DNA from 2 places in the Teredinibacter turnerae T7901 genome. Region 2 is predicted to be linked to the other one. Evidence: predicted binding sites of a transcription regulator. Region 2 holds the regulator's gene; the other holds the start of a gene.
The links. The regulator FliA, encoded in region 2, starts transcription of late flagellar genes. The targets are predictions, from matches to a motif close to TAAAGTTATNNNNNNNNCGGCCGATANCC.

Region 1: the regulator FliA is predicted to act here: its motif matches at 1,640-1,668, upstream of TERTU_RS05430 (chemotaxis protein CheV).

Annotation. Positions count from the first base shown of each region.
Region 1 covers NC_012997.1:1,275,136-1,278,548, reverse strand. Annotated here, with positions in the region: gene TERTU_RS05435 (CheR family methyltransferase) at 1-384, opposite strand, end outside; gene TERTU_RS05430 (chemotaxis protein CheV) at 426-1,376, opposite strand; gene flgA (flagellar basal body P-ring formation chaperone FlgA) at 1,695-2,342, shown strand; gene flgM (flagellar biosynthesis anti-sigma factor FlgM) at 2,451-2,765, shown strand; gene TERTU_RS05415 (flagella synthesis protein FlgN) at 2,924-3,412, shown strand.
Region 2 covers NC_012997.1:1,416,065-1,419,477, forward strand. Annotated here, with positions in the region: gene flhF (flagellar biosynthesis GTPase FlhF) at 1-589, shown strand, start outside; gene TERTU_RS06035 (MinD/ParA family protein) at 697-1,515, shown strand; gene TERTU_RS06040 (RNA polymerase sigma factor FliA) at 1,579-2,286, shown strand; gene cheY (chemotaxis response regulator CheY) at 2,423-2,809, shown strand; gene TERTU_RS06050 (protein phosphatase CheZ) at 2,828-3,413, shown strand, end outside.

The DNA of each region.
Region 1 (3,413 bases), 140 kb from region 2:
TTCCTGTCCAGAGGAGCATGCAGCGGACCAAATGCGGATTCGGTTGTTGGTTTTATTTTGTGTAAGTTCCGGCAACAACGTATTGCGAAAATATTCAAACGGGTACAGATCGCGAAACCAAAAAGTCTCGTTAGTGGTCATTGCATCAACCACTTTTTGGCGCAACTCTTTATTGACAGGGCTTTTTATTTTGGTGGTGAGTTCACCGAGGGTCTCGCATTGATAATCGATCATTATCCGGCGAATGCGGGTCGACACCAGGTATTGCTTATTATGCCCCAGGTCGATACCGGCAATTTTCTGGAGGTAATCACGAAAATCGTTAAATTCCCGTGAGTCCAGTTGTAACCGGCCAGAGTGATGGCTGTCTGAATTTGCTGTCATGATAGTCGGAACGCCTAGCGCGAACACTCAGGTCCGCGCCCTTATTGCTCAACTTTTTCACCTTCACCAGTAAGCTGAGCGATACGGAGATTCACCCGTTTCGCCAACTCATCGGGATGGAATTTAGCAAGGAAATCGTCCGCTCCAACCTTCTTCACCATGGCTTCGTTAAACACCCCACTTAGGGATGTATGCAGAATAACATGAAGATTTTTTAGTCGGCTGTTAGCGCGCAACTCGGCAGTAAAGGTGTAGCCATCCATTTCAGGCATTTCAATATCTGAAATCACCAGCAGTAATTCATGGTACGGATCTTTACCTTCAGAAAGCATTTCTTCGAGAAACTGCAAGGCTTCGCTACCGTCTTTTCTAAGGGTGGTTTTACACCCCAGCGACTGCATAACCTTTTGTATTTGCTTGCGGGCGATAGTCGAGTCATCCACGATAAGCACGTGTTTACACACCACAGTTTCGCGCTTGGAGTCCTCAATGACTTCGGCACTAACATCTTCTGGAAGAGGAGACACTTCCGCCAGAATTTTTTCTACGTCGATAATTTCTACTAATTTTCCTTCCACCTCGGTGACGGCGGTAAGGTAATTTTCTTTGCCTGCGCCACGGGGTGGTGGGTGAATATCACCCCAGTTCATGTTAACAATACGCTCCACACCGCGGACCAGGAAACCCTGAGTCGAGCGATTATATTCAGTAATAATAACAAAGCAATCTTCGATGTTTTCCAATGGTCGGTGACCAGTGGCCTGGCGCATATCCATAATGGGGATTGTTCCCCCACGGATGTGTGCAACCCCGCGAATCACCGGGTTGCGTTTGGGAATTTCACTGAGTGGCGGGCACTGTAAAACTTCCTTCACTTTAAAAACGTTTATACCGTATTTCTGTGCTCCGCCCAGATTAAATAACAACAACTCCAGTCGGTTTTGCCCTACTAATTGTGTCCGCTGGTTGACGCTGTCTAATACCCCTGCCATAGGTGGCCCTCTTAAATCATTTGGTCTAACGACACCCGGCGTCCGGCACAGGCTTTGCTATTACTCTGTCACTAAGCAAAAATTAACGTTGTTTCCCGGGTAAACGCCAAATTTTTGTCATTTTCGTGAGCAGACTCGACTTGGAACCCGCGCCAAGATTACTTACAGCATAGGACAAGAATAGCAATGCGACGCTTTTTTTTGAAAAGTAATAAGGCCGTAAAATCGGCTGGCCTGCGCGTTGTAAACCGGTGCCTCCTAGTCGTTGTCGGCATCGGAGTGATTTTCATTAGTCGCGCATTTGCGCAGCAAAATCTCATGGATATCAACCAATTACGCACTGAGGTCCAAAACTTTGCCAAGTCGGAATTAACACCGCTCTACCCTCACCTGGTGGTCGGCGACACCCTTAGAATTGAAGCAGGTAACCTCGATCCACGCCTGCAATTGCGCCCCTGTGACGGCAAACTGACGATGACCATGAACACACCCACAGCCAACGCGTCGAATATCAGCGTTAAAACACGCTGTACAGGAACGGCCCGCTGGACAATCTATGTGCCAGTCCAGGTCGAAACCTTCGAGGAAGTCGTGATTGCGGCGGGCGCCATAGGCCGCGGTGCACAGATTACCGCGGGCGATGTGGTGACCCAAAGAATGAACACCAGCCACCTTACAGGCGGCTATCTTCGTGACCCTGCGCGGGTCGTGGGGCTGGAAGCCAGGCGAATGCTCCGCCCCGGCGAGATCATCAAGCTCAATCAGGTCAAGGCGCCAGATGTGGTAAAAAAAGGCCAGACAGTGGTGCTCGAAGCGCGCTCCAGCGCGCTGCGCGTGGTTACCGAAGCCACGGCCCTCACCAACGGCGGAGTGGGCGAACAGATAAAAGTTCGCAACAATCGGTCGCAGAGAATAGTTGATGCGCAGGTTACCGGGCCTGGTACTGTGCGGGTGGCACACTGGTGATGTGCTGCGCACAAATTATTGCTAAAGTTTCAGGTGTGGTGGCCGATGTTACAGGTACAGCACATCATATTGGCGGTTCGTCCGCCAAACTAATACGTGGATACGCACATGGTCATTGATACTGGCAACAACTTGAATCCGGCATCTGGCGCGGCCTCCGGTTCTGCCAAAGCCCGCGCGACACCGACTGGACGCAATGCGCCGGCAGCGGAGTACAGTCCCGCGCCAGCTGCGCAAGATAGCGTCTCGCTGAGCCCCCAGGGACAAACCCTTGCCAAGCTTTCAACGGCACTTTCGCAGAGTCCGGACGTTGATCAGGACAAAGTCGCTGCAATACGCGCTGCTCTGGCTGAAGGGCGATACCAGGTCGATGCACAGGCCATCGCAGGTAAAATGCTCGAACAAGACGATTTACTTGGCTAGTGAGCGGCACTGGCCGCTTGCTTCTTCCCGGTTTGCCCCTCCGCCTGACTCAGGCATAAAAAATGCACTTTCCCATCATATGAACCCTGGCAGCCAGCCAAGCGACAAACTTTTGTCAGGTTGCCAGATTGCGGAATGATTTTCGAGCGAGTCCAGCTATGTTTCTTAACGCCAAACAAGTCCACAGCCAATTAAGCAGCGATATCGCCTCCTGCGAGACCTTACTCCATTTGTTGCAGGAAGAGCGTCAGGCTCTGGCAGAGCGAGACTTGGCCGCACTTGACACAATCATTGAAAAAAAATCGGAAGCGCTTTCCAATCTGGAAAGCAGCGCCAAGGTCCGCGCAAGCTGGGTAAAAACTTTTGTCGATAACCACAACCTTCAAGTCCATGATGCGAAAAGCATATGGGATGCATTGATCGAGGAAACAGCCCCAGCGATGCTTCAGACATGGCAGAAGCTCAAAGAACTCCAGCAAAAATGCAAACAGGAAAATGAGGTGAATGGGAAAATTATTGCCAGGAACCAGAAAACCTTTGCCCGTTTACTGGAGATTATGCGCGGCCAGACGGCGGCACCTAACTTGTATTCCTCGAGCGGTAAATCCACCGGCGGCGGCCTGTCAAATATTGTCGGCGAAGCCTGAC
Region 2 (3,413 bases):
TAAGACCACGACCATTGCCAAGCTCGCTGCCCGCTATGTGTTGGATCACGGCCCCGGCAAAGTTGCGTTAATCACCACAGATACCTACCGGGTGGGTGCCTACGATCAACTGCGTTCGCTGGGCCGCATTCTCAATGTGCCAGTGCGTGCGGTGGATGCGGAGCACAGCCTGCTGCGGGTATTGGCTTCTCTCAAGCAGTTTCCGTTGATTCTGATCGATACGGCTGGTTTTCGTCACGGCGATCCGCTGCTAAAGGAACAGTTACGCAAACTGGATAGCTGTCCGGCGGTGAAACGTGTGCTTGTACTGGCCTGCAACAGTCAGCGCCAGACCATGACCGCCAGTACCCACGCGTATGCCAGTCGTCAGGGAATTGACGCCTGCGTACTGACCAAACTGGATGAAGCGGCGAGCCTGGGCGAGGCCTTGAGCGTGTTGGTTGAGCGTCAGCTACCAGTGGCTTACACCACGAATGGCCAGGAGATACCGCGCGATATTGCCCGTGCGTCGGCACATCAACTGGTTGCCTCTGCGGTGGCGCTGTTGCGCGCAGAGGGCGAAGAGTACACGAGTCAGACCGGTGGCTAAGGCCGCCGGGCGTACTGGCTATCGTCATCTATACTTGTTGGAGCATAAATCCGATGAACCGGGTTATAAATCTAGCCCCTCACACATCCCGCCGGGAAAGAGAAATTATGAGTGCCAAGAATCCGATTAAAGTCATCGCTGTCACTGGCGGCAAGGGTGGCGTCGGTAAGACCAATCTGTCTGTTAACCTCAGTATCGGGTTGGCGGAGTTGCGTCGTCGCGTGGTGTTGATGGATGCCGACCTCGGGTTGGCGAATGTGGATGTTCTGTTGGGCTTGCAGGCACGCTATAACCTGGCTGATGTGCTCGATGGCAGCAAGTCACTGCGCGAGGTACTGCTCAACGGGCCAGGCGGAATTAAAGTGGTTCCCGCGTCCTCCGGGGTGCAGCAAATGACACACCTCTCGCCACAGGAGCACGCAGCGCTGGTGTATGCGTTTAACGATCTGAGTGATCAGCTGGATGTGTTGGTGGTCGATACCGCTGCAGGTATATCCGAAACCGTCATCAGCTTCGTGCGCGCGGCACAGGAAGTCATCGTCGTGGTGTGCGATGAACCTTCGTCGATTACCGATGCCTACGCATTGATCAAATTATTGAATGCCGAGCACGGCGTATTTCGCTTTCGTGTTATTGCCAACATGACACGTACTACGCAGGAAGGTATTAATCTTTTTAACAAGTTAAACGGCGTGTGCGAAAAATTTCTGGATGCATCGCTGCAATACCTGGGGCATGTACCCTTTGATGAAAACGTGAGAAAAGCTGTACAGAAACGCCAGCCTCTGCTTGAATTCGCCCCCCGCTGTAAAGCGGCTGCTGCGATGCGGGTGATTGCTCAAAAAATCGATCAGTGGCCAGTGCAAACAAGCGCGCGTGGTCACCTGGAATTTTTTCTAGAACGACTTGTGGCGGCCAATGGCTAGCCGCGGTTTCCAGCGATCAGTCCCCGGCGGCGATTTATGGCACTCTCCTCGGTAGGAAATCTCATGGTTTACGAACAGGCCCAGGAAGCTGCTGTTGCAATTCGGGTCGAGGATTATGTTCCCCTGGTTAAGCGGATTGCGCATCACATGATGGCGCGAATGCCGAGCCATGTGCTGGTGGATGATTTAATGCAGGCGGGCATGATTGGCCTGTTGGAGGCTGCCCAAAAATACGATGCCGGCAAAGGTGCGAGTTTTGAGACTTACGCCGGTATACGCATTCGCGGTGCGATAGTGGACGAAATGCGGCGTGGCGATTGGGCGCCGCGCAGCGTTCACCGAAATGCCAGACGCGTGTCCGAAGCCATCGGCAATGTGGAAGCGCGCTTGGGCAGGGACGCGCGGGATGGCGAGATCGCCGAAGAGTTGCAAATGTCGCTGGACGAATATCACGATATTCTCCGCGATAGCACCTCGACACGACTTTACAGCCTGGAAGAAACGTTCGAGGAAAACGAAAACCAATTTTCCCTTGGTACTGAAGGTTTGGATGAACCTGCCGAAAAGGTACAAATAGACGCCATGCGCAAAGCGCTGGCCGGGGCCATTGAGGGTCTGCCGGAAAGGGAGCAACTTGTGCTTTCGCTGTACTACGAACAGGAAATGAACTTAAAAGAAATAGGCTTGGTGCTGGGTGTATCCGAGTCGCGCATTAGCCAGATCCACAGTCAGGCGGCACTGCGCCTGAAATCGAAGCTGACCGGATGGTGATAAATCAAACAGCCATCATTTGGTCGCCAGAAAATTGTCGCTAAAACTGGCTGACTGGCAACGAGCGTCTAGAATTGTTTTTATGGTCTCTCTCTGAGATTTATTTACCCCAGCGCACGGGATATCGGAGGCTGCATTGGACAAAAATATGAAAATCCTGATCGTTGACGACTTTTCGACGATGAGGCGCATCATTAAAAATTTATTGCGGGATTTGGGTTTTACCAATACCCACGAGGCAGATGACGGCACGACCGCGCTGCCAATGTTGCGAAGTGGTGATTTTGATTTTCTGGTAACTGACTGGAACATGCCAGGCATGACCGGGATCGACTTGTTAAAAGAAGTGCGTGCTGATGCCAAACTCGCAGGCCTTCCGGTGTTGATGGTTACCGCAGAAGCGAAGCGAGATCAGATCATTGAAGCGGCCCAGGCGGGCGTCAATGGCTATGTTGTAAAACCCTTTACTGCGCAGGTGCTCAAAGAAAAAATCGATAAGATTTTTGAGCGGGTTGCGGGTTAAGCCTGAGCGGGTCGGCTGATGGATAAAACGATACAAGAGCACGACGAGCAGTTTTTGACCCAGTTGCAAGACAGCGCAACGCAACTGGTAGAACAACTGCAAGGTGACAATCTGGAGGAGGCATCTGCGTTAATTCACAGTTTGGTGGAAGCGCGGGACCGACACATATTTAAAAGCGTGGGGCAATTGACTCGCGCTTTGCACGAGGCAATCGTTAATTTCAATGTGGACGCAGATTTCGCATCGGAGCCTGTTGAGGTGAATAACTCAGAGATTCGCGATGCGACAAACCGTCTGCAATACGTCATTGAAATGACCCAGAAAGCGGCCGACAAAACCATGGATAAAGTGGAAGCTGCCGCGCCGATCGCCATGAATCTCGGCCAGGAGGCTCATCGTTTACGCGAAGAGTGGCACCGCCTGCGCCGCCGCGAGATGAGTAAAGAAGAATTCAAAGACTTGTACAGCCAGATGGGCGAGTTTCTCGACCAGATGGACGACGGTACCCAGCAGCTGAACAAAACCCTGCAAGACATTATTCTCGAGCAGGGTTATCAGGATTTAACCGGCCAGGTATTGCAGAAAGTGATTGGGCTTATCACCG